One region of the Shewanella sp. KCT genome, then DNA from elsewhere that is predicted to be linked to it. Evidence: riboswitches for the same ligand, from Rfam matches in the RefSeq annotation. Region 1 holds a riboswitch; the other holds the start of a gene.
The links. A riboswitch is a leader RNA that binds a small molecule or an ion and turns the genes downstream of it on or off. The one in region 1 is predicted to bind cobalamin.
Positions count from the first base shown of each region.

Region 2: another riboswitch for cobalamin. It lies ahead of AYI87_RS10355 (TonB-dependent receptor); the one in region 1 lies ahead of AYI87_RS03115 (ABC transporter ATP-binding protein).

Region 1 covers NZ_LVDJ01000002.1:48,074-63,013, reverse strand. The annotation lists gene katG (catalase/peroxidase HPI) at 1-1,839, shown strand, start outside; gene metH (methionine synthase) at 3,280-7,002, opposite strand; gene AYI87_RS03120 (histidine phosphatase family protein) at 7,332-7,943, shown strand; cobalamin riboswitch at 8,017-8,195, shown strand; gene AYI87_RS03115 (ABC transporter ATP-binding protein) at 8,299-9,255, shown strand; gene AYI87_RS03110 (FecCD family ABC transporter permease) at 9,242-10,285, shown strand; gene cobT (nicotinate-nucleotide--dimethylbenzimidazole phosphoribosyltransferase) at 10,424-11,452, shown strand; gene AYI87_RS03100 (adenosylcobinamide-GDP ribazoletransferase) at 11,494-12,261, shown strand; gene cobU (bifunctional adenosylcobinamide kinase/adenosylcobinamide-phosphate guanylyltransferase) at 12,258-12,806, shown strand; gene AYI87_RS03090 (cobyric acid synthase) at 12,819-14,423, shown strand; gene cobO (cob(I)yrinic acid a,c-diamide adenosyltransferase) at 14,438-14,940, shown strand, end outside.
Region 2 covers NZ_LVDJ01000006.1:46,035-60,974, forward strand. The annotation lists gene AYI87_RS10315 (GMC family oxidoreductase) at 1-1,339, opposite strand, end outside; gene AYI87_RS10320 (gluconate 2-dehydrogenase subunit 3 family protein) at 1,376-1,978, opposite strand; gene AYI87_RS10325 (glutamate synthase-related protein) at 2,234-3,784, shown strand; gene AYI87_RS10330 (SEL1-like repeat protein) at 4,006-5,520, shown strand; gene metE (5-methyltetrahydropteroyltriglutamate--homocysteine S-methyltransferase) at 5,668-7,947, opposite strand; partial or broken gene AYI87_RS10340 (LysR substrate-binding domain-containing protein) at 8,148-8,849, shown strand; partial or broken gene AYI87_RS10345 (HDOD domain-containing protein) at 8,848-9,468, opposite strand; gene AYI87_RS10350 (arylesterase) at 9,710-10,321, opposite strand; gene AYI87_RS10355 (TonB-dependent receptor) at 10,685-12,655, opposite strand; cobalamin riboswitch at 12,754-12,970, opposite strand; gene AYI87_RS10360 (DUF805 domain-containing protein) at 13,189-13,539, opposite strand; gene AYI87_RS10365 (metal-dependent hydrolase family protein) at 13,680-14,940, opposite strand, start outside.

The sequences.
Region 1 (14,940 bases):
CAGCAGAGATTCGAGCCGTTAAACAGTTGGCCCGATAACGCCAGCCTGGACAAGGCGCGCCGCCTGCTCTGGCCAGTGAAACAGAAGTATGGCGAGGCGCTCTCCTGGTCAGACTTAATTGTGCTCGCGGGCAACGTCGCCCTGGAAAACATGGGATTCAAGACTTTCGGTTTTGCCGGTGGTCGTAACGACGACTGGGAGCCTGACATGGTGTACTGGGGACCGGAGGTCGAGATGCTCGCCAGCGATCGTGAAGACAGAGATGGCAAGCTGCAAAGACCCTTAGGCGCGACCCACATGGGGCTCATCTATGTCAATCCGGAAGGCCCTAAAGGGGTGCCAGATCCGCTAGGTTCAGCCAAGAATATCCGCACCGCCTTCTCCCGTATGGCGATGAATGACGAGGAAACTCTGGCACTTATCGCCGGCGGCCATACCTTCGGTAAGATGCACGGCGCTCACAAGCCGAAAGATTGTCTGGGGGCAGAACCTGCTGCGGCAGGCATCGAAGCTCAGGGGCTGGGCTGGCACAACAAGTGTGGCAAGGGCCACTCAGAAGACACCATCACCAGTGGCTTGGAAGGGGCTTGGACTCAGGCGCCGACTAAGTGGACCTCGCTCTATCTGAGTAACCTGCTGACCTACGATTGGCAGCAGACCCGCAGTCCTGCCGGTGCGATCCAGTGGATCCCAACCGACGAGTCGGTGCACAAGGCCGTGCCCGATGCTCATGTCAAAGGTAAGTTTCATGCGCCTGTGATGACCACTGCGGATCTCGCGCTCAAGTATGACCCCGAGTATCGAAAGATCGCCGAGCGCTTCCTGGCCGACCCAGAAGAGTATCGCTTGGCCTTTGCCAAGGCCTGGTACAAGTTGACCCATAGAGACATGGGGCCTGCCCGTAACTTCCTCGGTAAAGAGGTGCCTCAGGGCAACTTCATCTGGCAAGACCCAATCGATGATAAGACCCAATCGCGTCTCAGCGCTGGCGATATCAAGCAGCTTAAAAAAGCCATCAGCAAGTCTGGGCTGAGCGTTGCCGAGCGCGTGCGCCTGGCCTGGGCGTCGGCGGCCAGCTATCGTCAGTCAGATATGCGTGGCGGCGCCAATGGGGCACGTATCGCTCTGGCTCCGCAGAAGGATTGGGCGGTGAACAACCCAGCCGAAACCGTCAAGGTGCTTAAGACGCTGGAGGCGATTCGCGCCGACTTTAATAAGGGCGCCGGCAAGAGTCAGGTTTCCTTGGCCGATCTTATCGTACTCGCGGGGGCGAGCGCCGTCGAGCTGGCCGCCAAGCAGGCCGGTTTCGAGGTCGCCGTGCCTTTCACCCCGGGACGAGGTGATGCCACACAGGCGCAGACGGATGAAAACTCCTTTAGCCTGCTGGAGCTGCATGCCGATGGCTTTAGAAACTACTTCGACGTAAACCACAGCTATAAGTCGCCCACCGAGATGCTGGTGGATAAGGCCGATCAACTGGATCTGACTGTGCCCGAGATGACAGTGTTAGTCGGTGGCCTGCGCGCCCTCGATGCCAACTATCAAGGGGCTAAGCACGGGGTGTTGACCCAGCGTCCCGGCACGCTTAACAATGACTTCTTCGTCAACCTGTTAGACATGTCGACCCTGTGGCAGAAATCAGATGTCGATGGTATCTATCAGGGACTGGATCGCAGCAGCGGCAAACCTAAGTGGACCGCCACTTCGGTGGACCTCATCTTCGGCTCTAACTCTGAACTGCGCGCGGTCGCCGAGGTATATGCCTTCGATACCTCAAAGCAGAAGTTTGTCGATGATTTCGTCGCCGCCTGGGTCAAGGTGATGAATTTAGATAGATAACAGGGGAGTCTCGGTCTGATGACCGTTGTAAGTCGTGGAACTCCGTTCCACACCAGGGAATATACGGCCTGACGGCCGAGATAAGTCGTGGGGTTATTTCTTTCCCTTTGGGAGGTGATGCCTCACGGCTTTCTTATGTATTGGTTCAAATTTTGTTTGGATATTAACTTAACGTCGTGGGATTCCATCCCATTGTTATGAGGTGAGTCGGTCTAGTGACCGAAGAAAGTCGTGGGATTCCATCCCATTGTTATAGGGTGTGTCGGTCTGCCGACCGAAGGACGTCGTGGGATTCCATCCCACACCCGGGCAAGGAGGACTGCTCGTCCTCGCCCTCCTTGCATCCACCCTGACGCCCCGGCGAAGTTGTACTCCTTCGTGTCTTTTTGAAAATCCCTATCGCCTCATATTCGCCATCCATGGCTCATCTGAGGCTATCTCGGCATCCATGCCTCAATCACGTGATTTTCTGCAATCCACTCCGGCAACTTCCAACGGGGTCTTTTAAACCACAACCGGCACCTGTTATAAGTCACCTTTAATGAGCTTTAGCTGTATGTACCATATTGAGTTTAAAGTCTTTTTAGCTGTGTGCGAATGAGGTCAGATGCTACAACAAGTTCCCATCGAAGCCTGACTTAAGCCTAGAACTTCTATAAGCTGAGCTTTAAAAGCTTCGCAAGCTTTCGGGTAAGTAAAAAGCAGCCTGTACCTAGGCTGGAGCTAGATGGATTCAATCGCCTGTAAGGTGGTGATTGGCGGGTATTAAATAGGGAGGTTTTATGGCTAAAAGACCAGAGAGTAAAAGGTTGACTAGCGTTGGGTTAACTCTTTATATCGCTATGGCGAGTATTATCTTATCTGGGCTAATATTTTCTAGCCTGTATCCCAGCTCGTTTTTGGGTATCATCACTCAAAGTCTCCTAAATGCCATAGTTTATGCCCTGCTCGTGGCGACTCCCTTCATTGTTCTTGAAAGGTATTTAGCCCAAAAAGGTATCTTGTTAGCGACCAATGACCAGAGTGACTGACCCTTCAGAATAGGTTAGATGCTACAACAAGTCCCCATCGAAGTTGCCGACGACTGCATGGATGCAGGAGTTAGAGCGAAGCAGGATGCCAGAGCGGGGATACGCAGATGAAAATGCCGTGTGGCCATCATGGACGATGGGCAAGACTCGGGGGGACAGGAGTCCCATCCGAGTCGTTAGGCGATTTTCATTGGAGTATGAGGAAAAACAACTTCGTCTGGGGCGGCAGGGGAGATGCAAGAGGGGGATTGCTGTTGATCCCCTTCTTGCTCGGGTGTGGGTTGAAGACCCACGACTTTCCTCGGCCGCAAGGCCGTATGAGTTAGTGAGGCGAAGCCTCTGGACTCAAGTTCAAACGAAGTTTAAACAATCACAAGGAGTCTATGTGATGACTCCAGATCACTTCCCGTTAAACATCATAGTCGAGTACCGGTGCCAACCAGCGCTCTGTCTCCTCAACACTCATTCCCTTACGCTTGGCGTAGTCCTCTACCTGATCCCGGCCGATATTGGTCACGCCGAAGTAGCGCGACTGCGGATGGGCGAAGTACCAGCCGGAGACGGCGGCGGTGGGGAACATGGCGTAGCTCTCGGTGATATTGAGATCTATGGTCTCGTCGGGCTTTAGCAGCTCCCACAACAGGCCTTTCTCTGTGTGATCCGGGCAGGCAGGGTAGCCGGGGGCCGGACGTATGCCTTTGTATTTCTCACGGATCAGCGCCTCGTTATCCAGGTTCTCATCGGCGGCGTAGCCCCAGAACTCCTTACGTACCCGCTCGTGCATCCGCTCGGCGAAGGCCTCGGCCAGTCGGTCGGCCAGACACTTAAGCATGATGGCGTTGTAATCGTCGTGGTTGGCTTCGAAGCGGGCCACATGCTCGTCGATGCCGTGGCCGGCGGTGACGGCGAAGCCGCCCATGTAATCGGCGACGCCAGAGTCTTTCGGCGCGACGAAGTCGGCGAGACAGAAGTTGTCGTTGCCCACACGTTCTATCTGCATCCGCAGATGATGGGTGGTCATCTCGACCTGGCTGCGGCTTTCATCTGTGTAGATCTCGATATCATCGTAATTGACTGTGTTGGCCGGGAAGAGGCCGATGACCGCCTTGGCCGTCAGCCATTTCTCTTCGATGATGGTTTTGAGCATCGCCTTGGCATCTTGGTAGAGCTTGCGCGCCTCTTCGCCCACCACCTCGTCATCGAGGATCTTGGGGAAGTGGCCGTGTAGCTCCCAGCTGCGGAAAAATGGCGTCCAGTCGATGCGATCGACTAGGTCTTCCAGCGGGTAGTCGTCAAACACCTGTCTGCCCAGTTGATTCGGCACAAATGGCATATGGGCGTTCCAGTCTTGCTGGCAGCGGTTTTCCCGTGCGGCCTCCAGGGTGACGATCTGCTTGCGCTTGGCCTGTGAATTGCGTTTGTCGCGCATCACCCGGTATTCCTCGTAGGCGGCATCTATGGTCGCCTGTCGGGTCTCCTTGTTGATCAGCTTGGCCACCATGGGCACGGCGCGCGAGGCGTCGGCGATATAGATGGCGCCCTCTGGGGCGTGGGGTGCGATTTTCACCGCGGTGTGGATCTTGGAGCAGGTGGCGCCGCCTATGATGGAGGGAATATTCAGTCCCGCCTTGTGGAAGGCTTTGACGTTGTGCACCATCTCATCCAGGCTCGGGGTGATAAGCCCCGACATGCCGATGATATCTACCTTCTCCGCCTTGGCGACCTCTATGATCTTCTCGACCGGCACCATGACGCCGAGATCCACCACCTCGTAGCCGTTACAGGCCAGCACCACGCCGACGATATTCTTGCCTATGTCGTGCACGTCGCCTTTAACCGTCACCATGAGGATCTTGCCGTTGGACTCGCCCTCGACTTTTTCCGCCTCTATGTAGGGATTGAGGTAGGCCACCGCCTTCTTCATCACCCGCGCCGATTTCACCACCTGGGGCAGGAACATCTTGCCCGAACCAAACAGGTCGCCGACCACGTTCATGCCATCCATCAGCGGGCCTTCGATCACATCCAGCGGACGGCTGGCCAACTGGCGCGCCTCTTCGGTGTCTTGATCGATAAAGTCGGTGATCCCCTTGACCAGGGCGTGCTCCAGCCGCTTGTTGACTGGCCAGCTGCGCCACTCGAGATCTTCCTTCTTGGCGCCAGCGGCGCCGTCGCCGCGGTACTGCTCGGCGATCTCCAGTAGCTGTTCTGTGTTGTTCGATCCTTCCACCGGGCAGGGCAGGTTCTGCACCACGGCCTCTACCCTGGCCTTCAGTTCGGGATCGATATCATCATAGATCGCCAGCTGACCGGCGTTGACTATGCCCATGTCCATCCCCGCCTGGATGGCGTGATAGAGGAACACGGCGTGGATCGCCTCGCGCACCGGGTTGTTGCCACGGAAGGAGAAGGAGACGTTAGACACGCCGCCGGAGATCATGGCGTGGGGCAGGGTACGCTTGATCTCGCGGGTCGCCTCGATGAAGTCCACCGCATAGTTGTCGTGCTCGTCGATGCCAGTGGCGATGGCGAAGATGTTGGGGTCGAAGATGATATCTTCCGGCGGGAAGCCCACCTTATCGACCAATACCCGATAGGCGCGGGTACAGATCTCTATCTTGCGCGCCATGGTATCGGCCTGGCCAACTTCGTCGAAGGCCATGATGATGGCTGCCGCGCCGTAGCGTTTCACCAGGGTGGCCTGCTCGATAAACTTGGCTTCACCCTCCTTGAGGGAGATGGAGTTCACCACGCCCTTGCCCTGAATGCACTTGAGGCCGGCCTCGATCACCTCCCACTTGGAGGAGTCGATCATGATAGGTACCCGGCTGATGTCGGGCTCGGAGGCGATAAGGTTGAGGAACTTCTGCATCACCTCGACGCCGTCCAGCATCCCCTCATCCATGTTGATGTCGATGATCTGGGCGCCGTTTTCCACCTGATCCCGGGCGACCGACAGCGCCTCTTCATATTCGCCCGTCTTGATCAGCCGCAGAAACTTGGCCGAGCCGGTGACGTTAGTGCGCTCGCCCACGTTCACAAATAGCGAGTCGGCGTCTATGGTCAGCGGCTCCAGGCCTGAGAGGCGACAGGCTACGGGCAGATCCGGCAGCTCCCGGGCGCCGTGCTTGATGACGGCGGCGCGGATCGCCTTGATATGTTCTGGGGTGGTGCCGCAGCAGCCACCGATAATGTTGAGCAGGCCTTCCTCTGCCCAAGGGCCGATCACCTCGGCCATCTCCTCCGGCGTCTCATCGTAGCCGCCAAACTCGTTGGGCAGGCCAGCGTTGGGGTGCGCCGAGACATAGCACTCGGCGATCTTCGACAGCTCCTCTACATAGGGGCGCAGCTCTTGCGGCCCCAAGGCGCAGTTGAGGCCGATGGAGAGCGGTTTCACGTGGCGCAGTGAATTGTAGAAAGCTTCTGTAGTTTGACCCGTCAGGGTGCGGCCCGAGGCATCGGTAATGGTGCCTGATATCATGATAGGCAGGCGTTGGTCCAGCTGGTCGAATACCGTTTCGATGGCAAACAGCGCCGCCTTGGCGTTGAGGGTATCGAAGATGGTTTCTACCATGATGATGTCGGCGCCGCCTTCTATCAGTGCCTCGATGGACTCGATATAGGCGCTGACTAGCTCGTCGAAATGGATATTGCGATAGCCGGGATCGTTGACATCCGGGCTGATGGAGCAGGTGCGGTTGGTGGGCCCTAGTACCCCGGCCACATAGCATTGACGGCCGGTTTCGGCGGCCACCTCATCACAGGCGGCGCGGGCCAGTCGAGCGCCCTCTAGGTTGATCTCCCGTGACAGCGATTGCATCTCATAGTCGGCCATGGCCACCTGGGTGGCGTTGAAGGTGTTGGTCTCTATGATGTCGGCGCCCGCCTGCAGGTAATCTCTGTGGATCTGCTTGATAAGCTCGGGTTGGGTCAGCACCAACAGGTCGTTGTTCCCCTTGAGATCGCAGGGCCACTCGGCAAAGCGTTTGCCGCGAAAGTCGGCCTCCTCCAGCTTGTGGTTCTGGATCATGGTGCCCATGGCGCCGTCGAGGATCAAAATTTCCTTATTGAGCCGCGCGCGGATCGCGTCGTTAATCTGCCTTACGTTTCGAACAGGGGATTGGGTCGCCATAACTTTCACCTACTTCAACTGACCTATTGCCTAAACTGCCGCGTCTATCGATTTGACGTGCTATTTTTATTTTGGATGTATAAACGTATAGACGTCTATACTAATCGACTTATAATACCCAGGGCAAGTCAAATGAGTATAAGCGTAAACACGGATGAAATTCGAGGGCTGCGCCGCTGCGTCCTGTTTAAACTGCATTGTATGGAAAGGCTGACAAAGATATTTAATTTGAAAGTTTTTCAATGTGTTAATTGTCTGGCGTTGCCAAGCTTATTGCCATAAGGGTATGCTGCTAGCGACTTAACTTGAAAAGGTTTAATGCTGCAGTTATGACGCAAACGACACTCTATTTGATGCGCCACGGCGAATGTGAAGGCGGCAACCTGCTGCGCGGCCATAGCGATCAACCTCTCACAGAGATAGGCTTCGCCCAGATGCAGCTGGCCTATGCCAAGCTGCCCCAGACGGTGGACAGGGTGATCAGCTCGCCGCTTAAGCGTTGCCGCGTGTTTGCCGAACATCTGACGACTAAGAATCAGGTGAAGGTAGCCCTGGATGCCGGGCTCAAGGAGATCTACTTCGGCCGTTGGGACGGTCAGCCTATCCCTGAGCTGCATGCCGATCACGGCGAGGAGCTGAGTGCCTATTGGCGGGACCCTTGGGCCAATCCACTGCCCGAAGGGGAGCCCATGGCTGAGTTCGAGCAGCGTGTCGACGAGGTGGTCGAGCTATTGGTGCATCAGCATAGTGGTGAGGCCTTGTTACTGCTCACTCATGGCGGCGTGATACGTCACCTGATGGCCAAGGCCCTGGGGGTAGAGCGCGCCGTGGGCTTCTATACCCGGCTGAGTCTGGATTACGCCAGTGTGGTCAAGGTAAGCCACTATCGCGATAAGGCGGGAGAGGGTTACTGGCGCCTGCACTGGCACGACGCCGAGTAATTGATTTGTTAGCCCGAGTAGCAGCCCGCTTGCCAGGGGCGCGAAATTTAGCATAATAACCGTGCGTGGGGACCGCCTGCGCCGGGAGTATGGTGTCGAGATCGCCAAGGCGATAACTTGGACTTAATAGGGAATTGGGGAAGGCCCAGCGCCGCTAGCCCAAACTGTGCCCGCAACTGTGAGTGTGTTGCCTAGTCGAACCCGACCTGGTCGCCACGAGTCAGGATACCTGCCTACTCTCCAACTACTATCTCAAGCGGGTGACTTGAGGGAGCCAATAGATGAAGAATACCTCGGGGCCGAGTCTGGCCCAAGGGCGAGGGCGCCTCGGCGCTGCTCCCCGGAGGGCGCGACCTTGAGCGCCCCTAGTCAGCCATCACAAACAGAATCACTCCTGTCTCACGGCGCCAGTGAAGGATCGAACTTAGGTGCAGGCGATGGCGCCTGCGTGCGCCCGGCGCTATCGGTGCGGGATCTCAGCTGGCGCTGCGGTGAGCGCCCCATACTGTCCCAGGTTAACCTGGCACTGCCCGAGGGTAAGATGCTGGGGATCATAGGCCCCAACGGCGCAGGCAAGTCCAGCCTGCTGCGCTGCCTCTATCGTTTCCTTACGCCTAACAGCGGTGAGATCCAGCTGTTTGGGCAGCCTATCGCCAGCCTGAGCGCCAGGGCCTTTGCCCGCGAGGTGGCGGTTGTGCTGCAAGACACGCCCCAGCATTTCGACATGACCACGGCCCAGCTGGTGGCATTGGGGCTCACGCCACACAAGGCCGCCTTCTCCATGACCACCAAGGCCGACCGCCTGGCGGTGAGTCAGGCCCTGGAGACAGTGGGGCTCAAGGATCGCGCCGGACAGATCTACGCCTCCCTGTCTGGGGGCGAGAAGCAGCGGGCCCTGATCGCTCGCGCCATAGTGCAGCAGCCCAAGCTGTTGATCCTCGACGAGCCCACCAATCACCTGGATATCCGCTATCAGATCCAGATCCTCGAGCTGCTCAAGGCCCTGGGGGTGACTGTGGTGATTTCGATTCACGACCTCAATCTCGCCAGCGCCCTGTGCGATCAACTTTTGCTGCTGGATCAGGGCAAGGCGGTGGCTCAAGGCTCGCCCAAACAGGTGCTGAGCGAGGCGCAGATCGCCAGGGTGTTCGGCGTCTGCTGTCAGGTATCGCCCCATCCACAGCACGGCAACCCGCAGATTAATTATTTCTATGGCTATCACCTTCAAAATGGAGGGCAGAGTGCTCTGCATGGCAATGGCTTGGGTGACCAGACCTTTGAGGCGAAGGAGGCTAACCATGCTGAGCGCTAGCCTGAGTCTGGGAAGAGGCTATAGCCCGCAACAATACCTGGCCTTCGTCTGCCTGGGGCTGCTGACCCTGGCGACTCCTGTGCTGGCGGTGAGCTTCGGCGCGGCGCAGATAGGCGTCGCCGAGGTGCTTGAGGTGCTGCTGGCCAAGCTGAGCGGCGCCGATCCCGGCGGCGTGACAGCAAGAATATTGATTGAGCTGCGCCTGCCGCGCATCTTGCTGGCCTTCATCGCCGGCTTCGGCCTGGCCCTGGCGGGCGCCGTGTTACAGACGGTGACTCGCAATCCCCTGGCCGACCCTTATCTGTTTGGCATCTCATCCGGTGCCAGTCTGGGGGCGGTTGTGGTGATCACCCTGCTGGGCGGTGTCGGCGGCGCTCTTGCCAGTGTCGGCCTGCCGCTTGGCGCCTTTATCGGTGCCAGCCTGGCGGTGCTCATGGTGCTGGCCCTGTGCGGACGGGATCTTAACACCCAGATAGAGCGCATGTTGCTCTCCGGGGTGGCGATCTCCTTCCTGTTCGGCGCGCTGGCCAGCCTGATGCTCTATTTCTCCGGGCCGCAATCGGCCGCCTCTGTGCTCTTCTGGAGCCTGGGCAGCTTTGCCAAGGCGAGTTGGCAGATGCTCTGGCTGCCCTGGCTGCTGGTGTTAGCGGCGAGCGCCATTTTGCTGCTGCTTAAGCGGCAGATCCTCGCCATTCAGGCGGGGGATGAGACCGCCCACACCTTGGGCATTCGGGTGCAGCGCCTGCGTCTCGTCAGCCTGCTGCTCTGCTCGCTGATCACCGCCGTCCTGGTGGCCAACTGCGGCGGCATCGGCTTCGTCGGCCTGATGGTGCCCCACATGGTGCGCCTATTGCTGCCGGGGCGTTTCGCCCTGTTGCTGACGGCCCTGGTGGGCGGCTTGTTTATGATCTGGGTGGATGTGCTGGCCAGGTGTCTGCTCAGCTATCAGGAGCTGCCGGTGGGGATCATCACGGCTGTGATAGGCAGCCTCTTCTTTCTGTTTATCCTGGGCGGGAAGCGTGGCAACTAGCCCAGGATCGAAGGAAAGGTGTATGGAAGGAGAGGAGTCATGATGGAGAAGAGTATTGAACTGTGCCGAACTATGCCTGCAAAGAAGGCGTGGATTGCAATGAATCGAGAACGAGGGCGAGCGATATGAGGTACCAGTATGTTTGAAGTCACTGAGGTAAGTAGCGAGTTCGATGCCAAGATCCAGCAGAAGATAGACACTAAGACCAAGCCACTGGGCGCCTTGGGCGCGCTCGAAACCCTGGCGATGACTATCGCCCGGGTGCTGGGGCCAGACAAGCCGCAAATAACCAAACCAACCCTCTTGGTGTTTGCCGGCGATCACGGCATCGCCGCCTCCGGCGTCTCCATCGCGCCTAGCGAGGTGACCACCCAGATGGTGATGAATTTCCTCAAGGGCGGCGCGGCCATCAATCTGTTCTGTGCCCAGGGGGGGATCACCATGGAGGTGATCGACTGCGGCATCGCCCAGGAGATCCATGATCAGCCCAAGCTTATCAATCACAGGTTGGGGGCGGGCACAGGTGCGATTCATCGCGAGCCCGCCATGACATTGGGTGCGGTCAAGCAGGGCTTCGCCATGGCCAGGGAGCGAGTCGCGCTGCATCAGGGCCGCGGCTGTAACCTTATAGCCTTCGGCGAGATGGGCATAGGCAACACCAGCTCGGCGGCGGCCATCATGGCGGCGCTGATGGGGCGCGAGGCGGTCGAGTGTGTCGGTCGGGGCACAGGCATAGATGCCGCCACCCTGGCACGCAAACAGCTGCTGGTGGAGCAGGCGCTGTTTTTGCACCGTGAGCAACTGGGAGATCCCTATGGTGTATTGGCCTGTCTGGGTGGCTTCGAGATAGTGCAGATGACCGGCGCCATATTGGCGGCGGCAGAGCTGAAGATGCTGGTGTTGATCGACGGCTTCATCGCCACGGCGGCGGCCCTGGCGGCGGTGACCATAGCGCCCCACGCCCGGGACTATATGATCTTCGCCCACGAGTCCGGCGAGCGCGGTCACAAACTGATGCTGGAGCATCTCAATGCCCAGCCGCTCTTGTCTCTCGGGCTGCGTCTCGGTGAGGGGACCGGGGCGGCGCTGGCTGTGCCTCTGGTGCAGGCGGCGGCCACGTTTTACAACGAGATGGCCTCCCTCGAAGAGATGGGCATTTCGATTTAGCGGCAATCACAATCTAAGGAACCAAAAGGGAAAGCGCGAAGATGTTTGCCAGAGAGTTAAACCTGTTTTTTATCGCCATGGGCTTCTTTACCCGGATCCCCATGCCTGCATGGGTGGAGGTCGACAATGAGCGGCTCAATCAGGCCAGCCGTTACTTCGCCCTGGTCGGCGTGCTTGTCGGTGGCATCTGCGCCCTGGTCTATAGCCTGGCGACTCAGGTATTGCCCATCAGCGTCGCCATCCTACTCGCCATGGTGGCCGGGCTGCTGCTCACCGGTGGCTTCCACGAGGATGGCCTGGCGGATACCGCCGACGGATTCGGTGGTGGCTGGCAGGTGCAGGATAAGCTCACCATAATGAAAGACTCGCGTGTCGGCACCTATGGCGTGCTCGCCCTGGTGATTAGCCTGCTGTTCAAGTTTGTGCTGCTCAGTGAGATCGCCCTGTTCGATGGCGATCTTGTGATGGCAGCCTTGGTGGTGGGCCACTGCCTGAGCCGTATGGTAGCGGCCTCCTTAATCTTCACCGAGACCTATGTACGGGATGACGACAGCAGCAAGAGCAAACCCCTGGCCCAGTCGCAGACCCCAAATGAGCTGGGCATTTTGCTGCTGACCGGCGTCCTCACCCTCTGGCTCAGCGGTATCGCCTCGGCGCTCTCGCTCTGTTTGGTGTTGCTGGCGGCGCGCCAGCTGCTGGTACGCAGTTATCGTCGTCAGATCGGCGGCTACACTGGCGACGTGCTGGGGGCGACCCAGCAGGTGATCGAGCTGCTCTGTTACCTGTTTATCCTGGTGATCAGCCTATGATGCACCTGGTTCTAGGCGGCGCCCGCAGCGGTAAGTCTCGCCATGGCCTTTCCCTCGTGGCCGATTATGTGGCCAAGGGTTATGAGTGCCTGTTTGTGGCCACTGCCCAGGGGCTGGATGAGGAGATGCGCGCGCGTATCGCCCGCCACCAGGATGAGCGCCGTGAGGATGGTTTGCCCTGGCAGACCCTGGAGTGTCCGCTACACTTGAGTGCCTGTATCGAAACTCACGCCAGGGAGAAGCGGGTGATCTTAGTCGATTGCCTCACCCTTTGGCTCACCAATCAGCTACTCGAGGGCGATGACTGGCCGAGCGCTAAGGCGGCGCTGCTGCGAGCCTTGGAAACTGCGCCAGGAGCTGTCGTGCTGATCAGCAATGAGGTGGGCTGCGGCGTGGTACCGGCCGACCCCTTGAGTCGCCGCTACGTCGACGAGGCGGGCTGGTTGCATCAGGCGATCGCTCAGCGAGCCCAGCAGGTGGTCTTGGTCATCGCCGGTCTGCCGCTGATCCTCAAGGATGAGACGAGCCAGGGCGCCAAGGAATAGGAAGAGAAGCCGATGACACCAGATAACTTAAGTAATCAGCCCAACCAGAGTAAACAGAGCAAGCAGGACAATAGCAATCAAGGGGCGAGTGGCAATATCTTGATGGTGCAGGGCACCACCTCGGATGCGGGTAAGAGCACCCTGGTGGCGGGCCTGTGCCGCTACTTCGCCCGTCAGGGGCGCAGGGTGGCGCCCTTCAAGCCGCAGAATATGGCGCTCAACAGCGCGGTGACCCTTGACGGCGGTGAGATAGGCCGCGCCCAGGCGCTGCAGGCCGAGGCCTGTTATCTTGCGCCCCACACAGACTTTAATCCCATATTGCTTAAACCTAACTCGGACACCAGCTCCCAGGTGATAGTCCAGGGCAAGGCCCTGTCCCACATGGAGGCCCAGACCTATTTTGGCAAAGACAGCCAGGGTTATCGCACCAAGGCGATGGCGGCTGTGCTGGACTCGCTGTCACGCCTGGAGCAGCAGTATGAGCTGATCCTGGTGGAAGGGGCGGGCAGCCCGGCGGAGATCAACCTGCGCGAGGGCGATATCGCCAACATGGGCTTCGCCGAGGCGGTGGACTGCCCGGTGATCCTGATCGCCGACATCGACAAGGGCGGGGTGTTCGCCCATATCGTCGGCACCCTGGCACTGTTGTCAGCATCCGAGCAGGCCAGAGTCAGAGGCGTGGTGATCAATCGTTTTCGCGGCGACATCTCTTTGCTTAAGCCTGGTCTGGATTGGCTGGAGGCCGAGATAGACAAGCCCGTGCTGGGCGTCTTGCCCTACCTTAACGATCTGCATCTGGAGGCCGAGGATGCCCTGGATGTCCGTCAGGTGAGCAGTGGCAACGCCCGCTTTAGGGTCTTGGTGCTGGTCTTCCCGCGCATCAGCAATCACACAGATTTCGATCCCCTCAGGCTGCACCCAGACATAGACTTTCGCTATCAACAGGTAAACGAGGCCTACGACGGTCAGGCAATTGATGCCGATCTCATCATACTGCCCGGCAGCAAGAGTGTGCGTCAGGATCTGGCCACCATGATCGAACAGGGCTGGGATCGCGCCCTTAAGCGCCACCTGAGATATGGCGGCAAGGTGATAGGTATCTGTGGTGGTTATCAGATGTTGGGGCTGGCCATCGAAGATCCCCAAGGGGTCGAGGGCGAGGCTGGCGACAGCGATGGCCTGGGGCTACTGCCCATAGTCACAGAGCTGACCCCAAACAAGCGTCTGGCTCAGGTTAAAGGCACGATAAAACTGGCGGGTGAGCGCGCAAGCATATCAGGCTATGAGATCCACTGTGGCCGCTCCAAGGTGTTGTCAAAGGCGACCAAGCCCCTTGTCCTAGAGAGTGACGAGGGCAATCGGTTTAACGAGGGCTGTTTGTCCAATGATGGCCAGATCCTGGGCAGCTATCTGCATGGTCTGTTCGACAGCTCGGAGGCCTGTGCGCTGCTCCTTAGCTGGGCCGGGCTTAGCAGTGCGGCCGCCGTCGATCCCGAGGCGATCAAACAGGCACAGTTAGATCGCCTGGCCGATACCCTGGCCGAGCATCTGGACATGGCGAGGCTGAGCGCCATCCTCGCCGAGACGCCACTGAGGCGCCCAAACAAGAATAATTAATGAGAGGAGAGAAGATGAGCGCGGATAAGCAGGCGGAAAACCAAGCGGAAAATCATAAGGCCGAGCGTCATAAGGCGCGCCAGCAGAAGGTGAAGGAGGCGGTAGACGCCAAGATCGCCAAGGCCCAGACAGAAAAGGGCGTGCTGCTGGTGATGACGGGCAACGGCAAGGGCAAGACCACGGCGGGTTTCGGTAACATCACCCGCGCCGTCGGTCATGGCAAGAAAGCCGCCGTGGTGCAATTTATCAAGGGCAACTGGCCCTGCGGCGAGCGCGCAGTGCTGGAGAAGGTGGGGGTCGAGTTTCATGTGATGGCCACCGGATTTACCTGGGAGACCCAGGACAGAGAGAAGGATACCCTGGCGGCGCTGAGCGCCTGGGAGGCGGCCGAGACCCTGCTGAGTGACGACACCATAGACATAGTGCTGCTGGATGAACTCACCTACATGGTGAGCTATCACTATCTGGATCTGGACAGGGTGCTGACGGCACTTAAGAACCGTCCGCCCATGCAGCA
Region 2 (14,940 bases), on a different contig from region 1:
CCTCATCGTCCAGAGTAACAAAGCAGTCATCATTGGTCAGCCAGTCACAGAAGACCTCGAACTTAAAGTCCCGCGACTGGGTAAAGTGTGCCTTGAGTTTCTGCTTGAGCGGCGTCCCCCAAAGCAGGTTGCCCTGATGCCACTTGAGGGCATTCGCCTCACTGGTGGGTGATGGCGGGTCAAACACGAAGTCTAAGGTGCCCCCCTTCACCGGCTTATCGAACGCCGTCTTGTCGTCGATAACATACCAGTCCTGCAGGGCACGGTTAAAGAAGGGCCCACGCTGCTTGAGCCCATTAGCCGTATCCTTAGGCAGATTATCGAGCTTAAACACCCCATGGCCCGTGCCGCCGGCGCAGCAGTGCAAATTCTTACCCAGCTGATCGAAGCGATTGCCTATCCCCTTGGGATGTTTCTCCCCTGGGCTGGCCAGCAACAGGCGGGCACTCTCTATGGCGTAGCAGGCAACCACGAAGATCTTGGCCACAACGCGCCGACTTTGGCCACTGGCATCGAAATAGTCGGCAGAGCTCACTCTTCCTTGGGCATCGGTATTGAGGCGATACACCTTGGCCCGGGTGATGATGCGACAATTTCCGCTGGCCACGGCATCGTTTAGCAGCGCTGCCCGCGAGCTGCCCTTGGCGCCAGAGTGGCAGCCATAGCTGCCGCAGTAGCCGGAATACTCGCAGCTCAGACGCTGCTTGAAGGGGCGAGACAGGATCGCCCGCGCCATGGGCAGAGGATGCAGCTTAAGTGTCTGACAGGCATTATCGAAACGCGCCGCTATTGGGTGCTCTGCCGTTGGCGGAAAGGGAAAATCTGGGGTCGTTCTCGGCTCTAACTGTGGATGCTTCACCACCCGACCGCTGACGCCGACAATCTGCTCCACCTTGGCATAATAAGGCTCGAGCTCCTCATAGCTGATGGGCCAGTCTACCGTGTTGGCGCCGGGGATCGACCCGAAAGTGGAGGCGAGGCGAAAGTCACTCGGCTTGAGGCGATGAAAATAGCCGCTCATGAAGTTGGAGGCGCCACCGACGATATTGCCACCCCAAAACTGCGCCGTGGTCTCCCTGCGCCAGCCGCCCTCGCCGTCGGGAAGCTCGAGCACATGGCGCTCCTCATCGAACTGAGAGCGAAACACCCTATGGCGCGGCAACTGCTCATCTTTAACGAAATCCTGCTCGGTATACCAGTCGCCCTTCTCAAGCACGGCGACGGCAATCCCCGCCTTGGCCAGCTCATAGGCGATTGGGCCGGCGCCCGCACCGCTGCCGACGATACACACCTCAAACTGTTGCGGCGCCTGCGCCTCACTATTAGCTGCTAATCCCATCAAAGATTCCTGTAAAAACGACCCCATAGTCTCTATTTAAAAATCCAGATAACTCTTACCCGGCACGGGCCGTGGAAAGCCTGGCTGATGTTCGAGCCAACGCCAGCCAATCTCATCCGGGTTACCGCCGTAGAGTGGATCTAACATCAATGCCTCAATCAGATAATAGAGCAGCAGGGAGAGCCAGTTTTCACCTGCGCGGCTCTTGGCGATCGCTTTTAGCAGTGCCTCCTGCTCATCCCAGCTCAGCACCAGGAAGCTACGTCCGGTCTGGGTATCGGCCCAATCTTCCAACCAGGCCGCCCCCTGCAAGATGAACTGCCTGTCCTCATCGGCGCGATTGTCAGGATCTTCCATGGCCCATAGCAGATAGCGATAGGCGTTCAGCTCCTTAGCCGAAGGGCCATCACCATCGTCGGGAAACAGGTGCTGCTGCACGCTCTCTATGACGGCGCGGTTGATCACGTCGAAATCTTTGGGGCGCGTGGTGAGAGAGAAACCTTCGTCGCCGGCAAGACTCAACTCAGGCTTCGCCGCCAGCAGCAGACCCAGGGCGCCGCTGCGCACAAGAAAGTCGCGCCGGGTCAGGCCGCTTTCGAAGGCATATAGTCTAGTTGCTTCGCGCTTACTCCTCGCCAACTTAATCTCCCGTTTGCTCACTAGATCTGCCTGTTTCATTGCCCATGACATAAGTCACAGCGCCTTACATAAGACCCTGATTATCGCCAAATTAATTCAATTGAGTGTGAATTTTTCGGCGCGCCGGGTCAACACCCACATCGAGTATCGATAGGCGATGATAGAGATGACTAACCATTAATCGCGAGGCGGCGACCCGCCGCAAAAGCGCCTAGACTAAAGACAACAGCCGCGCAGCAAGCCTAAGGAGCTCCCATGGTTAAACCCGTCGTCGCCGATAATAAACCCAAAAAAGTCGAGCTAACCAAAGGAAAGGAATACTATTTCTGTGTCTGCGGCCGCTCAAACAGCCAGCCCTTCTGTGATGGTTCCCATAAGGGAACGGGATTTAGCCCCAAGGCCTTTACCGCCGAGCGAAGCGGCGAGGCCTACCTTTGCGCCTGTAAACACACGGGCAACGCCCCCTACTGCGACGGCACCCACAAACAGTTTAGCGCCGAACAGGTGGGCAAGGAGGGCCCGGGCCGCGAGGCGATCGCCAAAGATGGCAACCAGGCTCCCAAAGCGGTCGCCACCAAAGAGGAGCCCGGCGTCGAGTTGATCCATCAGCTCGCCAGAGATGGACTCAAGACACTCGGCCATCATGGCCCCATGGTCGCCATGGGGGTGCCCAGATATCAGCTGCCCAGCTGGGATGAGATTCAGATCATGACTGCCCAGATGGCCAACAAGCCCCTGTTCGAAGACGAGGCCATCGACACCGAGCTAGTAATAGGCCCTGAGGCAAGAAAGCCCCTGAGGCTGAAGATCCCATTACTGGTGTCAGACATGAGCTTCGGCGCCCTATCGGAAGAGGCCAAGGTCGCCCTGGCCAAGGGGGCCGAACTTGCGGGTACCGGGATCTGCTCCGGCGAGGGCGGTATGTTGCCCGAGGAGCAGGCGGCCAACTCACGTTACTTCTACGAGCTGGCCAGTGCCCAGTTTGGCTATCAGGAAGCCTTGATGGCCAAGATACAGGCGTTTCACTTCAAGGGCGGCCAAGGCGCCAAGACAGGCACAGGCGGACATCTGCCGGGCAGCAAGAACCAGGGGAAAATAGCTGAGATCCGCGGCATTCCAGCGGGCCAAGATGCCATCTCGCCGCCCAGGTTTAGGGAGCTCAACTCTGTGGCCGACTTTAAACGCTTCGCCGATAGGGTACGTGAACTCAGCGGCGGCGTGCCTATCGGCTTTAAGCTGAGCGCCAACCATATCGAGCGGGACATTCAGTTTGCCCTCGATGCCAGCGCCGACTACATCATACTCGACGGCCGTGGTGGCGGCACCGGCGCCGCGCCGCAGATCTTTCGCGACCACATCAGTGTGCCCACCATCCCCGCCCTGGCACGCGCCCGCCGCTACCTGGATCAGCAGGAGGCCAGCGGCCGGGTGACGCTCATCATCACAGGCGGCCTGAGGCTACCCATGGACTTCGTCAAGGCGATGGCGCTAGGTGCCGACGGCGTTGCCCTGGCCAACAGTGCCATGCAGGCGATCGGCTGCGTCGCCGCCCGCATCTGCAACACCAACAACTGCCCCGCCGGTATCGCCACCCAAAATGCCGACCTGCGCCAACGCCTCAATATCGACAAGTCGGCGCAGCAGCTGGCCAACTTTCTGGGCGCCTCCACCGAGCTGATGCAGGTGATGGCCAGGGCCTGTGGCCATCACAGCCTGCAGGACTTTACCCTGGACGATATCGCCACCTGGCACAGCGAGATGGCAAGGCTCTCCGGCGTCTCCTACGCAGGCGTGACGCCAATTTAACGTGACAGGTTACACTCACCTGCCCGCCTCCCCCAGCCGTCCCCTTCGGGCGCGGGCGGGCGCTCAACTCTATTAAGAGCGAAACAATAAGACAAACGCCACACCAGTAAAGACTTGTTTAACAAGATAAATGGGTGCACACTTGCCAGCGATTTAGGACAATCCATCGCCTAAGGCCAAAAGCCACCTCAATTCAGCCATAGATAATGTGAAGGATCACAATGCAAGTCGTTATTTTCTCGATAATCTTAGCCCTACTCTTTATCAGCCTGCTGCTGGTCTACCTAAACTGGCGCGGCAAACAGCCCATCGAAGTCACCGGCGGCCCAGATGAGGTGATTTTTCTCGCCAACCAACTACTGCACAGCGGTCGAGAGGCCCAGGCCCTCGATTATCTGGAGCGCGCAGCCGCCATGGGGATGGCGCACGCGGCGCAGTTCCTGGGTGAACTCTACAGCCTCGAAGATCATCATCTGTATGATTTAGACAAGGCCAATCATTGGTTTCAACAAGCGGCCGAGCTGGATGAGCAATTTGCCCAGATTCAACGCCAGATGCTCAAGTTGAAGGTTCATCCAAGCCAAAAAGGTGGCAGTCACGAACTGGAAGCCATACTGAAACCTGGCGCCGATCAGGGCAACAGCCAGCATCAAGGCGAACTGGGCAGACTCTATCAGGAGAGCCCACTGCTCGACCCAGACGGCAGCAAGGCGCTGCACTATCTCGAGCTTGCGGCCGAGGCGGGTGATGCTGAAGCGCAATACCATCTGGCCAAAGTGCTGCTGGAACCGCGCCATGGCAAGCCGGATCCCATCAGGGCCAGAGCCCTGCTCACGGCCATTGCCAACAGCGAACCACTGGCCAAGAGCCAACTGGCGCAGATGCTGCTTAGGGGAGAAGGTGGCCCGGCCGAACCCCGTGAGGCCGAGCGCCTGATGCGCGAGGAAGCAGAGGACAACGAGTTTGCCCTCATCGAGCTGGCGCACCTCTATCAGGAAGGTAAACATCTGCCTAAGGACATCGATAAGGCTGAGGAGTGCCTAAGACAGGCCGTGGCCAAGGAAAACAACAGTGCCACCTACCAGCTGGGGGAGCTACTGCTCAAACATAAACGCGCCAACAAAAGTCACCTTGAGGCGATCGCCCTGCTCACGCCATTGGCCCAGCAGTGGATGACAGACGCCCTCTTCCTTTTGGGTCAGGCTCACGAAGAGGGGCTTGGCACCCGTCGACATCTTCCCACGGCCCTGGCTTACTATCGTTTGGCGGCGACCGATCCCGCGCCCTATCATCTTGAGCGGGTCGAGACATTAAGTGCCAAGATGGGCAGCTATGAGAAGGAGCAAGCCGAGAGCCTGTATCAAGCATTTCTCGCCGAGCACCCCATAGAGAAATCTCAGCAGGCCTGCATAGATCTGACCCATGGCCTGCGCCTGCTCCATGAAGATGACAGAGGCCGACGCCATCCGAGAGAGGCCATTAGCTTCTTGGAGCGCGCCGCACTCGCCGGCGAGAATCTGGCATTTGAGCCGCTGCATAAGGCCTGCGCAGAGCTGAGCCAGAGGGTCGATGCCGCCGTCTGGGCACAGATAGCCCTGGAAGATCAGTTCTATTTTCTGCCCACGGGTGAGATGGAGAGCAGCTTAGCCAGCCTCAAGCAAGGCTTTAGCGAGTCAGAGCAGGCGCTGTTTGAGCAGCGCTTACAAGAACGGCAAGAGTCACTCACAGGTCACTAGGCTTTCACCAGCACTAGTCGCTAAGTTCAAACGCACTAAACCCCAAAAAAGCGCTAAGCCCAAAAGCACTAGCCCCAAAATATAAGCCCAAAAAAGGGTGGCCAGTAAGCTGGTCACCCTTAGTCTAAAAACGGGAATTAAAAGAGACTAACCCAGGCGGCGTCTTAGCTCCTTGGTCGCCTTCACCATGTTTTGCAACGCAGGCTCCACCTCATCCCAGGTGCGCGTCTTGAGGCCACAGTCTGGGTTCACCCACAGCTGTCCCACAGGGATCTTGGTCGCCGCCTTCTCAATCAATGCCACCATCTGCTCCACAGTCGGAATATTCGGGCTGTGGATGTCATACACACCCGGGCCTATCTCGTTGGGATACTCGAAGTCCTCGAAGGCATTGAGCAGCTCCATGTGCGAGCGCGAGGTCTCTATGGTGATCACATCGGCGTCCATGGCGGCGATGGCATCTATGGTAGCGTTGAACTCGCTGTAGCACATATGGGTGTGGATCTGGGTCTCATCCTCGGCGCCCGCCGCGCTCAGCTTGAAGGCGGCCACCGCCCAGTCGAGGTAATGCTGCCAGTCACTGGCCTTTAGTGGCAGGCCTTCACGAAACGCCGGTTCATCTATCTGTATGATGCCGATACCCGCCGCCTGCAGGTCAGCCACCTCGTCACGGATCGCCAGGGCAAGCTGATTGGCGATCTGCTCGCGGCCGATATCCTCGCGGGCGAAGGACCAATGCAGTATGGTGACCGGGCCGGTCAACATCCCCTTTACCGGCCTGTCGGTCAGGCTCTGGGCGAAGCTCGCCCAGGCAAGCGTCATCGGCTGACGACGTGAGACATCGCCATAGATTAGCGGCGGCTTGACGCAGCGTGAGCCGTAGCTCTGCACCCAGGCAAACTGGGTAAAGCCTACCCCGTCGAGCTGCTCGCCAAAATACTCCACCATGTCGTTGCGCTCCGCCTCGCCATGGACCAGGACATCGATCCCCAACTTGAGCTGACGCGCTATGCTGTCGCGGGTTACCGCCTCGAGCTGCGCCACATAGGCCTGCTCGGTCAGCTCACCCTTACGCCAGCGACTGCGCAGGCCGCGAATGGCCGGCGTCTGCGGGAAAGAGCCGATGGTGGTGGTGGGTAGCAGCGGCAGACGAAAACGGGCCTGTTGCTTTAGGCGGCGCTCGCCAAAACCGCTAGGACGATTGAAATCCTCAGGCGTTAAGGCCTTGAGTCTCGCCTGTACCTCAGGGTTGGCCGCCTGCTCTCGGGCCTGACGTCTCGCCTCACAGCGCGCCACTATCGCCTGGGCTGCCTCGCTCTGTGGGGTAAGCAACAAGGTGCGCAGCGCGGCCAGCTCGTCGAGTTTCTGCTTGGCAAAGCTGAGTTGATTGGCGAGCTCTGGCGCCAGCTCGGTTTCGCTCTCCAGATCCACGGGCACGTGTAAGAGCGAACAGGAAGGCGCCAGCCAGACACGCTCTCCAAGATCTGCCACCACAGCGCGCAGCCGCTCGGCCAAGATGTCGAGATCCGCCGCCCACACGTTGCGGCCGTTGATCACCCCAAGGCTGAGCACCTGCGTAGGCTTAAGGCTGGCGCCAAACAAAGTGAGCTGCTCGGCATCGCTCACCTGATCCAGATGCAGGCCATCGACTACGAGATCCTTAATTAACTCATGATGATGGGCCACAGAGCCATAGTAACTGGCCAGCAGCAGCTTAACCCCCTGGCCACTGAGTTCCCTGTATGCCGGCACGAAGGCCGCCAGCCAGTCATCATCTAGTTCCAGCGCCAAGATAGGCTCGTCGAGCTGCACCCAGGTCACGCCCTGGTCGGCAAATCGCGCCAGAATGGCCTGGTAGGCCTCGACCAGCGCGGGCAGCAGGCTCAGTTTATCGAAGGGCTCGCCCTCGCACTTGGCAAGATAGAGGTAGCTGACCGGGCCAAGCAATACCGGCTTAGGCTGATGCCCCAGGGATTTAGCCTCGTCCACCTCGTCGAACAGCTGCTCATAAGCTATTTCGAAGCGCTGACCCGCCGTGAGCTCGGGCACTATGTAGTGATAGTTGGTGTTGAAGTATTTCTTCATCTGGGCGGCACGGCTCGCCTCCCCCGTGGGCGCGCGGCCACGGGCCACTCGAAACAGGGTATCGAGATCCACCTGCTCGCCGCTGCGATGGCGCGCCGGGATGGCATTAATGGTAGCGCTCAGGGTGAGCACCTGATCGTAGAAGGCAAAGTCCCCAACCGGCACTTGCTTCACCCCCGCCGCCTGCTGCCACTGCCAATGGGTTCTGCGCAGTTCACTGGCGACCGATTGCAGCTGCGACTGGTCTATCTCACCACGCCAATATTTTTCCAGGGCAAATTTGAGTTCCCGTTGACGGCCGATACGGGGAAAGCCTAATGAAGCGATATCTAGAGTTTGCATATTGTATACCTTTTGCATTAAGATGAGCGAAATTCATGGTTAGCGCCCTTCGCTGTCATCGCAATACAGGTTTGAGAACTGAAATTGCACAACAAACTAAAATAGGCGTCTGGACGTCTAGAAGTTTATTGTGCTAGTCTGTTGTCTCGCAATCGAATTGATTTCACGAGCAACATGAGCCAAATTCATGTGAGGTAAAAATGATAGAGCTTAGGCATTTACGTACATTGGTCGCCCTGAAAGAGAGCGGCAGTCTCGCGGGCGCAGCCAAGAAGCGCTTTGTCACCCAGTCGGCCTTATCCCACCAGATCAAGGAACTGGAGACCCGCATCAACTCGGCGATTTTCGTGCGTAAGAGTAAACCCCTCTCCTTTACCCAAGAGGGCGCTAGGTTGCTCAATCTGGCCGAGGAGATCTTGCCTAAGGTGATAGAAACCGAAATCGATCTCAAGAATGGCCTGGGCAGCGAGGCGAGAGATCTCTTTGTGGGTATCGAATGCCACAGCTGTTTTCGTTGGCTGATGCCGGTGATCGAGCAGTTTAATGCCAGCTTTCCTCACACCAACTTGGAGCTGTCGAGCCGCCACCTGTTCGACTCGCTGACCGCGCTCAAGCAGGGACAGCTGGATGTGGTACTCACCTCAGACCCTATTCCCGACCATGATATCGCCTATCAGCACCTGTTCGATTTCGAGGTAAAACTCCTGGTCGCCGCGGATCATCCGCTGGCCGAGCTCCCCTATGTCACGGCGGCGCAGCTTAGGGATCAGACCCTGCTCACCTACCCAGTGCCACTAGACAGGCTGGATATCTATCGCCACTTCATGGAGCCGGCGGGCGTGCCGGTTGCTAAACAGATCCGCTGCGATCTCACCGCCATGTTGCTGCAACGCATCGCATGTCTTCTCTGAGTTCCTCATCCAACCCTAATGACTCGAACGCCTCAAGGGTCAGCGTCTGCTTCTGATTATCGATCAGCGACTTGATGATAGAGAGCGGGAACGACTGCTCCGACTCGGCATTCAGGTAGGCAAAGGCCGTCAGGGCGATGATCTCGCCAAATACGCTAAACAGCGCCAGGGTCTGTACCTCATCGGGATTGATGTTCACCCCTTCCATATGATGCAAGCTATCCACGGCGTCGGTAGCGATGCTCTCGGTGAGCGCCCAGTAGCCGTATACCAGCTTCTTGTAGGGCTGTGGCAACTCGTCGAGACGCTCCTTGAGGTAGAAGGTGAAGGCATAACGGTAGATATTGACTTGGCCCAGGCGCACCAGGGCATCTTTCAATGAACGGTTCTTCGATGACACGCTGGCGTTAGCCGCCGAGTTGCTGCGCCATAGCAGATGCGCCGCCAACGCGGGATCGGAAGAGACTATATCGATCACATTGCGGATATCGCCATCGGCAATAATGGCTTTCTTCAGCGGGATCAGAATACCCCGTCGTCCGATAACCTGTTCTTCATTGGCAATAATTGCGCGTACTTGAGTGAATACCTGATGCTCAAGATCTGTCATGAGAAGTTATTAACCTGATTTATTATTGGCACGGCGCCATTTGTTATCCGAGAATTTACCCATAAAACGACTGTCTGGGTCAAGTCGATTTGGGGTAAAAACGGACATTAACCTAAATAAATTCATCTTGCCACTCACGCCTGAGCTTTCAGCCTACTATGGACGAAAGATAAACGACAAAATTCCGCCACTTAACCAAGGGATGACGTCCGTTGTTCGGCTACTGCCAGGGCCATTTTAGCTATAAGGCACCTGCCTGTTGCAGACGCTGGTATAGGTGCTCGGCGAGACGACGATAGCCTTCATCGTTGAGGTGAATCGCATCAGATTTTACTTCTGATAATTTTAGCAGTTCTGTCAGAAAATCCTCAATAAATAGCGGCTGATATTGCGCGGCCAGCTGTCCATACAGGGGCGCCGTTTCCAGCCAGATGCTCTTCTGAGGTACGCCAATCAACACCACTGGAATATCGCGCCGCTGGGCCTGTGCCAGCATAGCAGAGAGGTTGGCCTCGACCTGCGCCGCGTTGCCATTACGCAGAAAATCATTACCCCCCTCAAGCAAGATAATGAGATCCGGCGGCGTCTCATCCAGCACTCGGGCGAAGCGCTCGCGGCCCTGGGAGGTGGTCTCTCCCGAGATGCCGGCGTTGATCACCTCACGTCCGCTCATTGCTTGCAGCTGCGCAGGATAATCCATGCCGGGGCTGGCTCCCACGCCTTTAGTCAGGCTATCGCCAAAGGCAAGGATTCTGGCACTCTCCGGCAAGGGGGCAAGAGACGGGCCGCCGCTTGACCAGAAGATGATGGCCAAGAGCAAGATAACGGGCACAAGCAACCACTTTAATTTCATCCTTTGTCCTCACTAAACATATCAAGGGAAGGTGCGAATAAGTCCCGTGCTTGCTCTGCGTGTGCTTAAAGTGGATAGATGCAAGGCACAGTTTGCAGCGAATGGCCCTAGTCCTTCGCAAGAACTGTAACGCAGAAAATACCGCTGTAAGCCTCGCCCTGCGGGGCTTTGATAGCAACACCATTTCGGCGTTATTCAACTTCAGCAGGCCTCGGCATGCCCTCAGTTGAATGCCTTGAACTGTCGCTGCTATCAAAGCCAGAGCTGTGCGACGACTTGTTCGCACCTTCCCAAGCCCTATGATGAACAGCAGGCAATAAAAAAGCCAGTCAGATCTGACTGGCTCTTAAGGCTAAAGCCGCGTTAGAAGCGGTAGCTGGCGGTCAGGCGCAGCGCTCGGCCCGTACCAGGATAATAACCGCTACCCCAGGTGCTGAAATACCCTGAGCTGACATATTCCTTGTCCAGCAGGTTATCGACCCGCAGGCTGGCCAGCCAGGCATCGCGGGAATAGTTGATGGCGATATTTGCCAGGGTATAGGCATCGAGCTTATCGCCTAAGTTGGCATTATCGCCTTCCATGTAGCGCTCACCCGTGTAGACCGCCTCGGCGAAGAGCTGCAGATGTTCATAAACATCGTAGCTGACATAGCCACGGCCGCTGTTCTTGGCCACCCAGGAGAGCGCCTTACCTTCGTTTAGTCCTTCGGTAAACTCGGCGTCTATATAGTTGTATTCAAGCCCAAGCATTAGATCCTGAGTCGCCTGCCAGTCCCAGTCTGCGCTTACCCCATAACGGCGTGAGGCATCGGCGTTAACGTTGGCGCCGGGGAAGCTGCCACCCACGGGGGTTTCTGCGCTCGGGTCGAAGACGATCTCATCTTCGAGATCCAGACGATAGGCGCTCACGCGCAGGGTGTTTTGCTCGAGCAGCAGATCCCAGCCCGCCTCGTAACTGCGGCCGGTCTGCGGCTTGAGCCCCTGAATACTTGCCGGGGTGTAGGCCTGCTCATCCACCTTGGCGAAACGGAAGTTGTCGTCGGCACGCAGGTAGAATCTATGATGCTGATTAGGGCGATAGTTGAGACCGAGCTCGAAGGCATGGGCATCCTGATCAAGATCTATCCCATTTGGATAGGCTTTGCCGTCCACCAGCTCATCGGTCACCTCGGCGTAACGACCGCCCACCACGTAGCTGAAACTCTCGGTGAGAGGCACTGTCGCCTGCAGATAGGCGCTGGCCAGCTTCTGCACATTGCTGCGATTGCTAAAAGTCGCCTCGCCGCGACTAAGATCCAGACCGGTCACCAGCTTAAGCTCGCCGTTATCCGTCTTGATGTTAGCCACAGCCTTGGGCTTAAACTCGAGCAGAGAGCGGGTATCGCGGCGGCTTGTATTCCAGGTGCTGAGCCCGGTTGTCAGGGTGTCGCTGTAGTTAAGGTCGGCGCCCAGAGACCAGGCCTCATTTAGCTGTCGCTGATAACCGGTGCGGGCCGCCGTGGTCATCTCATGCAGGTAGGCATCGATAAAGAGATCGCCCTGCTGCAGATCACCCATTTGTCTTGGGTTTTCCTTGATCTGATCATCATTCAGCGCAGCAGCCAGTTCGCGGTGATTGTCATAGTGACTCGCCTCAGCGAAGAACTGCTGCACCTCATCGTCATATTGCAGGCGTCCCAGCACTGAGCTGGTTTTGCTGGCATTGTGATCGCGATAGTTGTCGCTCTTGAGATGGTTGGCCGCGCCATAGAGGCGCCAGTTGTCATTGATGGCGACCGACCCCTCGGCCTTGGCCTCAAAGGTGTCGAAGCTACCGCCGGAGAGCTGCAGGCTGCCGCCGTTATCTTTCGGCGCCTTGGTGATAATGTTGATCACCCCGCCAACCGCCTGGTCTCCATAGAGCACACCGGCGCTGCCTGAGAGGATCTCGACTCGCTCCACCTGATTGAGCCCGATGGCGCCGATGCTCGGCGCGGCGATATCGATGTTATTGAGGCGACGACCATCGATCAGGATCAAGGTGTTGTTGACCGCCTGACTGGCGCTGAAACCTCGCATGGCAAATACGGCGCCCGAGTTTGAATCTGACACCTGAATGCCGCTCTGTCCGCGCAGCAAGTCGGTGAGGTTGGTGGCACCGCTGAGCTCGATGGCGGCAGCGTCGATCACATTGACGTTAGCCGCGATATTGATAGGGGTGTTTTCGCTGCGGCCGATAACCGTGATGGTTTCATCCACAGGCCCTGGGGTGCCCGAACTTTCCGCTAAGACAGGAAAGCTCCCGGCCAGACAGGCGCCAAGCAGTAGCGCAATTTTACTAGGTTGTGTACCCATTTTCCTTTAACTCCTAAAAGGGAAACAGGGCAAGGCGTCACGACTGGGCGCAGTCCATCAAACCGCCAGGGTCGCATTTCGAGATCTGCCCGCCGAAATCTCAAAATCACCTTAAGGGCCGGTCTCCGGACTGAGGCTAAGTCTAAACAAAGGGTTTAAACGACGAGCTTAGATTTTTTTAACGCCATGATGTTAAAGGCATGGCGCACCCAGCTCTCACCTATCACCGTTGCGGGGGCAGTGCCAGATTCTCACTGGCTTCCCGATTATCCCTTGCGCCATTTTGGCTAGGGCACCACATAAGGTTGACTAAATTAGGTAACGCTCTGCCCTCGGCCCCGCGGCTTATGTGCGGCGTTGAGGAGAGGCTCTCTCCCGGCTCCAGTGACAGAATGCGGGCATTATAGACGTCTACACGTATAAATGTCTAATGCTCCCATAATGGCCCGAATCGGCATCTTCACCCAAGGGCTGCATTACTCCCTAAAACAACAAAGGAGGCCTATGCCTCCTTCATCGCAGATAGGGGAAAGTTACGCCTCGGCTAATGCCTTAGGGTTTTCACCATATTCATTGCCTTCAACGCTGTCTTGTACATAGAAGACGATCAACACGATAGCGCCGATAAGCGGGATCAGACCGATCAACTGCCACCAGCCCGAACGGCCGGTGTCGTGTAGGCGTCTTGCCGAGATAGCGAGAGTTGGGATAAGCAGTGCCAGCGAGAAGATACCGCTCAGCATATACAGACCTGTCACCACATCTATGGTTGCCGCCACGGCATAGAAGATGATGTAGAACAGGGTAAACATCCAAAATTCTTTGCGACGTGCACGACCGGTGAAATCAGCAAACTTCTTCAACGCACCAATAAAATATTCCATATAGTTCCCTTTGTTTACGTAAATTAACTGAAAAACTCCAATAAAGAGGGGGCCATTCCTAAGCCCCCTATTGGATAAGTGTCATAATATATCAATAGTTTAAAAAATATAATTGAAATTTAATGACAATCTTTTTTCATTCACAGGCGCGACTTCACCACCTTACCGCCTTTCATCACGAAGCCCACATCCAGCAGGGCCGAGATATCCTCCAGCGGGTTGCCCTGGGTCGCGATAATATCGGCCTGCTTGCCGACACTCAGGGTACCCAAGCTATCAGACATATCCACTAGCTCGGCGCCGTTGATGGTGGCCGAGATCAGCACATCTTTATTACTCATGCCCGCCTGATTCATCAATACGGCCTCGCGCGCATTGGTGCCGTGGGCCGAGACGCCGCTGTCGGTACCATAGGCAATCTTGACCCCGGCCTTATAGGCGCGGGTAAAGTTAGCCGTCATATCGGCACCCACTCGCACCGCCTTCTGCTTGATGGCCGGCGACATAAAGTCAGACTCCTTGGCCATATGCACCACGGTATCGCCCGCCAACAGGGTGGGCACCAGGAAGGCGCCATTCTTCTTGAGCAGCTTGATGCTCTCCTTATCGGCGTAGCTGCCGTGCTCTATGCTATCGACCCCGGCGCGCAGAGCGGCGTTGATCCCCTCTGTCGCATGGGCATGGCTGGCCACCTTACGCCCCAAGGCATGGGCCGTCGCCACAATTTCTTTGATCTCATCATCGTTCATCTGCTGGCCCGTGCCTGTGTCGGTATCCGACAAGACGCCGCCGGTAGAGGTGATCTTGATGACATCGGCGCCAAACTTGATGGCGCGGCGGGTGGCGCGGCGACAGTCATAGGGGCCGTCGCAGATGGTCTTAGTGGTGAACTTATCCAGCAGATCTGGGCTCATGCCGTCCACATCGCCATGGCCGCCGGTCACCGACACCCCGCCCGAGGCGATGATGCGCGGCCCGTCTATCCACCCCTTAGCAATCGCGTCACGCAGGGCATACATCTGCTCCGGCTTGGCGCCGAGGTCCCTAACCGTGGTGAAGCCCGCCATCAGGGTCTTGTTGGCAAAGTAGGCGCTCTGCATCGCCACATCGGCGTCTGACATCCTAAGGCGCTGGCTATCATTCTTGGGCCCCAGCTCGCCTTGCAGATGCACATGCATATCCATCAGACCCGGCATCACAAAGCCCTGCTTGAGATCCACATACTTAGCGCCAGGCGCGACGGTCTCGACGCTCAGATAGCCGGGGGCAACCTGGCTAATCTTGCCATCGGTGATCACCAGGGTCTGTTCGCTGAGCGGCTTAGCGGCCGGGTCGGCCAGCAGGGTGCCGGCATGGATCACTGTCACATCATTGGCAAACAGGGATGGCGACAAGAGAGCA